2 linked regions of the Coraliomargarita algicola genome follow. Each later gene encodes a partner of the first gene's protein in a complex. Links are inferred from orthologs where the notes say so. Each region holds a gene or a part of one and is shown in the gene's direction. Other genes may lie near its edges.

Evidence for each region. The genes of interacting proteins can lie anywhere in the genome.
Region 2: the proteins of pabB (region 1) and SH580_RS08575 are in contact, whole or in part, in a solved structure (PDB 8RP0), measured with the Escherichia coli proteins. The link is inferred for Coraliomargarita algicola from one-to-one orthologs.

Annotation. Positions count from the first base shown.
Region 1 is NZ_CP138858.1:3,179,434-3,182,557, forward strand. What follows is about bases 78-3,060. They hold pabB (aminodeoxychorismate synthase component I), read left to right. Parts: upstream 78-854; coding sequence 855-2,267; downstream 2,268-3,060. Other genes in these bases: SH580_RS12870 (LptF/LptG family permease), read left to right, coding at 78-847; SH580_RS12880 (aminotransferase class IV), read left to right, coding at 2,249-3,060. In the rest of the region: more of SH580_RS12870, read left to right, coding at 1-77; more of SH580_RS12880, read left to right, coding at 3,061-3,067. UniProt on the Escherichia coli protein: Part of a heterodimeric complex that catalyzes the two-step biosynthesis of 4-amino-4-deoxychorismate (ADC), a precursor of p-aminobenzoate (PABA) and tetrahydrofolate.
Region 2 is NZ_CP138858.1:2,180,451-2,183,330, reverse strand. What follows is about bases 16-2,754. They hold SH580_RS08575 (anthranilate synthase component II), read left to right. Parts: upstream 16-972; coding sequence 973-1,536; downstream 1,537-2,754. Other genes in these bases: SH580_RS08565 (hypothetical protein), read left to right, coding at 2,107-2,586; nrdR (transcriptional regulator NrdR), read left to right, coding at 1,650-2,114; SH580_RS08580 (fumarate hydratase), read left to right, coding at 16-900. In the rest of the region: more of SH580_RS08580, read left to right, coding at 1-15; SH580_RS08560 (hypothetical protein), read left to right, coding at 2,772-2,880. UniProt on the Escherichia coli protein: Part of a heterodimeric complex that catalyzes the two-step biosynthesis of 4-amino-4-deoxychorismate (ADC), a precursor of p-aminobenzoate (PABA) and tetrahydrofolate.

The DNA of each region.
Region 1 (3,124 bases):
TGCGGCCCCGGTTTTTTTGATCGCTTGCGTGGGCATGGTGGTCGCGGTGGTGGTGAATTTACAGTATGCGCCACAGTCGCGTGTCGAGCGTAAGGCGCTGATGGCGAGTGCGCTCACGGATAATCCTGTCGGCTTCATTGAGGAGCGCCGTTTTATTCACGAGTTTCCCGGTTACGTGATCTATATGGGGGGACGCGATGGCTCGACCATGAAGGACTTTTGGATCTGGGAGCTGGATGCGCAAAAACGGGTGACACTGTTCTTGCGTGCGGCGGAGGGGGCGCTGGATTTTGACGAGGCGAATAAGGATCTGATTCTGACACTTAAAAATGGCACTGCCGAGAAGCGGGATGCAGATAATCCCGAGGCTTTCGGAGGAGATATGCCGGATTCTTTGTTTTTTGGCGAATTGCCGATCGCTCTGCCCTTGGATCAATTGTTTGGCGACAGTGATCGTAAGCGCAAGGTGCGCATTAAAGAGATGACTTTTGCCCAGCTGATGGAACAGCGGCAGGCGGAGTTGGACAAGGAAGCTGAGACCGGGGAGGGGATGACGGAGGAACGGTTGAAGGTGCAGATGCACATTCAGAAAAATTTTGCTTTGGCATTTTCAGTCTTTTCCTTGGCGGTTTTTGGAGTGCCGCTGGCGATTCAAGTGGGGCGTAAGGAAACGTATGCCAACCTTGGCATCGCGCTGGTGATCGCCATGAGCTATTACTTTCTGATCATTATGGTCAGTTGGTTAGAAGACTTACCCGCATTGCGTCCGGATCTATTGATCTGGTTGCCAAATATAATTTTTCAAAGCATTGGCTTTTGGATGATCCGTCGGGCGAGCCGCCACTAATTTAAGGATGAAAGTCCTCGAAATCCAGAATCCACCCTCGGTGGAAGCGCTCGTGGAGTGCTTCGGACGGCAGCCGCTGTCCTTTGTCTTGGATAGTGCGCAGTCCAATGATGGCTTGGGGGCCTGGAGTTTTTTTGGCGCGCATCCCTTTCAGACGGTTACTGGAGATCTGGACGATCTGCGCCAGGCGATGCAGGCCTATCCATTGGAATCGCATCCAGAGATTCCATTCACCGGGGGAGCGGTCGGTTACCTGAGTTACGACTATGGCCGGCGCTTAGAGCGTGTGCCCTGCCTCGCACAAGATGATCGCTCGATTCCTGATATGTCCTTTGCCCTCTACGATGGTGTGGCGGCACTCAATCACCAGAGCGGAGTGCTGTATTTGATCGGGCATGATGTTCACATGGCTGCGGACGCGGTGATCGAGCGCCTGCGGTCAATCGTAGGGGCGCGACTTGTCACGCCCGCATCAGAGTCAGCTTGCGTCACCTCCGAGTCGCTTCCGTTTTGCCAAACTGCGGCGGGCGTCACAAGTGAAGCCCCTACCACGGGCGCCTCGGCGGCCATGCCTGCCTGCCGCGGCGCTTGGCAATGGAACTTTTCAAAGGCCGATTTCTGCACTGCGGTGCAGCGTGTGCGTGACTATATTGCCAGTGGCGACGTGTATCAGGTGAATCTCTCCCAGCGCGCCCGTTGCACCTTCGAGGGTGACAGCATTGCACTGTATCAAGCGCTCCGTCGTGGCAATCCTGCTCCTTACGGGGCCTATCTGGACCTAGGCGACTGGCAGCTCATTTCCACTTCGCCGGAGCAGTTTTTGCAAAAGCGCGGTCGTGCCTTGGAGACGCGGCCGATTAAGGGCACTCGCCCGCGTGGTGCGAGCGCAGCAGAGGACTTGCAGCAAGCGGCCGCTCTGCGTGCTTCGGAAAAGGACCGCGCAGAGTTGTTGATGATCGTCGATCTCGAGCGTAATGACCTGGGGCGTATCGCGGAATTTGGCTCGGTGCAGGTCGAGGGATTGTATCAGTTGGAGCATTATGCGCGTGTCATTCACCAGACTGCGCGCGTCAAGGCCAGGCTCAGAGAGGGCAAGGATGTCTACGATGCCTTGGCGGCGCTTTTCCCCGGCGGCTCTATCACCGGCGCGCCCAAAGTGCGTGCGATGGAGATTATCGAAGCGCTCGAGCCCACTCGACGCGGCGCCTATTGTGGCTCCATCGGATACATCGGCTTCGATGGCGATGCCGAGTTTAATATCGCCATTCGCAGTTTGCACCTGAAAGCGGGGCAACTTGATTATCAAGTGGGCGGTGGGATTGTCTGGGACTCACAGCCAGAGGCCGAATACCAAGAAACCTTAGATAAAGCCCGCGCGATTCGCGAAGCGATTGATCAGTTATGTCAGACATCGTCATAATATCCCCCACTGAGTGCGTGATGCTCGCGCCGACGGATGCCGGTTTTGCGCACGGCTTCGGGCTCTTTGAAACCATGCGCTATGACGCGGGCCGCCTTTATTTTTGGCAGGATCACTGGGCCCGACTGACACGTTCTGCGCGGCACTTTACGCTCGATTTGCCCGCGGAAGCGGCAGTGCTGCGTGCTTTGCGTCAATTGGTCACGTCCGCGGCGATGCAATCTGGCATTTTGAAACTGTCCCTACTCAAGCATGCGGAGGGCAGCTGTCTCTATGTGTATGCCCGCCCACCGTTGCCGGCACCCGATCGCCGCTGCTTGTGGCTTGATACGGATTGTCCAATTGGCCGCCGTTCCTTGCTGGCTGGACATAAAACCCACAATTACATGGAGGCCATGTGCCTGCTGCAGCGCGCACGTGAGCAAGGTTTTTACGATGCCCTACGTCTCGATGACGCAGGCATGCTCGCGGAAACCACCACCGCTAACCTCTTTTTTGTCAGAGACGGTTGCCTATATACTCCTGCGCTCGATACCGGTATCCTGCCGGGGGTGACGCGTGCCGCGTTGTTGCGCGCCACTGAGTTAGGCATCGTCGAGGGACGATTCACTCCCGATGATTTGTTCGAGGCTGAGGCGGTCTTCGTGACTAATGCGACTCATGGCGTGCAAATCGTCGAGGGCATCGATGGTTTTAGTGGGGATCGCCGCCTTGATTTGACTGGCGCTTCGCAGGCTTGTCAGGCGATAGAGTCAGTGCTGGTACGGGCTCAGGCCGAACGGGCCTATCAACTCATTTGAAAAAACGCTTTACACTCGCCTGCTTTTCTGGCTCTTTCCAGCCTTTCCACTAATTTC
Region 2 (2,880 bases), 1.0 Mb from region 1 along the record:
AACGAATACGGTCAAGCCTTCCGCGATACAGAACTCGAAGCCAAGCTGCTGGAATACACCCGCAAAATGGGCTACGGTGCACAGTTTGGTGGTAAATACTTTGCTCTGGACGTGCGGGTGATTCGTCTGCCACGCCACGGTGCTTCCTGTCCGGTTGCCTTGGGCGTTTCTTGCTCGGCCGACCGAAATGCCAAGGCGCGCATCGATAAAGATGGCCTGTGGCTGGAGCAATTAGAAGAAAACCCCGCTCGTTTCATTCCTGCCGACGGCGAGATCGCGAAGCCAAAAGACCCGGTCGCCATCGACCTGAATCGTCCGATGAAAGACATCCTGGCGGAGCTGACCAAATATCCGGTCGCCACGCCGCTCTCGCTGAGTGGCACCATCATCGTGGGCCGCGACATCGCGCACGCCAAGATTCAGGAGCGCTTGGATAAGGGCGAGGGCATGCCCGAGTATTTGAAGAACCACCCCGTTTATTATGCGGGGCCCGCCAAGACGCCCGCTGGCAAGCCTTCCGGCTCCTTCGGTCCTACGACCGCAGGACGGATGGATAGCTACGTGTATCCCTTCCAAAAGGAGGGCGGCTCCATGATCATGCTGGCCAAGGGCAATCGCTCGCAGCAGGTCACGGATGCGTGTAAAGAGTTTGGCGGTTTCTACCTCGGCTCCATCGGTGGGCCCGCTGCCTTGCTGGCGGAGCACAATATCAAGAATGTCGAAGTGTTGGAATATCCAGAACTCGGCATGGAAGCCATTTGGAAGATCGAAGTGGAGGACTTTCCGGCCTACATTCTCGTCGATGACAAGGGCAACGACTTCTTCGCCGACGTTCGGACCGCTTGCTCGCAGTGCGCGCTGAGTGCCTATGAAAACGCTCGTGCGGAAATGACCAAGTAGCTGCAAAATTGCTTCGATTTCAATTTGCTTGTGAGCTTGCAGTTCGGGGCGAACACGCTTCTGATTTTCGGCATGCTTCTCGTAATCGATAATTTTGACTCTTTTACCTATAATTTGGTGCAATATTTTGGCCAGCTGGGTGAGGAGCAGCAGGTTTTTCGCAACAATGCGATCACGGTGGAGGAGGCGCTCGCGCTGAATCCTGACCGTGTCATGATCTCGCCCGGTCCCTGTTCGCCCAACGAGGCAGGCGTTAGCTTGGCGATGATTGAGGCATTTGCGGGCAAGAAGCCTTTGCTCGGGGTTTGCCTGGGGCATCAGAGTATCGGCCAGCACTTCGGTGGCAAGGTGGTGCGCGCGGAGCGCTTGATGCATGGTAAGACCAGTCCCGTCACGCACCGCGATACGGATATTTTCCAGGGGTTGCCCAATCCGATGGTGGCCACCCGTTACCATTCGCTGCTGGTCGAGCGTGAAAGCTTGCCCGATTGCCTGGAGGTGACGGCTGAAACAGAGGCGGGCGAAATCATGGGCTTGGCTCACAAAGATCTCCCCGTATGGGGGGTCCAGTTTCACCCCGAGTCGCTCGCCACGGAGCAGGGGATGAAGATGCTTGAGAACTTTCTTAAGCTGTAGCCTAGCTACTAAATATAGGGATTGCAAATGTAGTAGGCTACATATAGTAGTCTTTTTCTTATTATTGTTAGTAGACCTTCTCTCTGCTGATTTTTGAATTCATATTGCTAATCATGCGTTGCCCAAAATGCGCCTCTATTGAGACAAAAGTGCTCGATACTCGAACTGGAAAAAACGAGACTTCGATTCGTCGCCGTCGTGAGTGTCTCGACTGTGGGTATCGCTTTACGACGATTGAAGAGGTGCTGCGTGCCGATTTGCAAGTGGTCAAGCGTGATGGGCGCCGCGAGGACTTTGACCGCGTTAAGGTGTTGGGTGGACTCAAAAAAGCGGTAGAAAAACGGCCCATTGATGTGATGCAGATCGAGATGTTGATTGCCGATGTGTTGGCGTCTTTGGAGAAAGAATTTGACCATGAAATCCCGGCTCACGCTATCGGTGAGCAGATTATGCTGCGTTTGAAGCATTTGGATCAAATTGCTTACGTTCGTTATGCGTCCGTTTATAAAGATTTTAGGGATTTGGCCGAGTTGGCGCAGGAAATCAATGAGCTGAAAGCTTCGACAGATAATGCCTAAAGCCAAGCTGATTGCAGTCGAGCAGCTTCGGACGCTCAACGAATTGCTCGGGCGTGTGTCGGACCCTGAGCGGGCGGAGCATGCGCGTCGTGCCTTAGAGTTTGCGTATAAAGAGCACCCTGAAGATCTCGAACGTGTGCCGCTGGGAGATTATGTTGATAAATTAGCGAAACTTCATTTCGGGGTCTCCGGGCACCGAGCCGATTTTGCTTTTGCTCATTGGCATGTGCCGCGTTTGGAGGATTTTAGCCCGCTGTGGATACGGCAGGCGATCGTCGTGGAAATGAAAAAACTAGCGGGGCGTCGCGAAGGGTTGTTGCTGGTGACTGGTTTACGCGAGGCGGTTTGCCCCGTTGGCAAGTATTGGACTAAGCAGCGCGAGGCGCAGTATCAGCGGGTGCGAGATTGGATCGATGAGCTGGTCTGTGCTTGGGCGACGCGTGGGTCGCGTTTGCAAGTGGTTGTGCTTTAGGCCGCGTTAGGTTAGCAGGAACTTTGTTGCGCCTGCGTTGTCGCATGCTTTACATTGCCCATTGTCGTGTTTATTCGTTTTTTATGCGTTACTTATTCTGCTTACTTCCCCTTCTCGTTTGCTTACAATCGCCTCTGTCTGCCGTAGAGAATTCCACTCACTTAAGGGGCATCAATTTTCTTTATATGAATATTGATACCTCCTTTGCCACTGAGGTGACCGCGACTGAGCGCTTGGATTTGAGTGATATTATGGAGCTCCAATTGCGTCGTGGGAACATTGAGTTGCGCAATT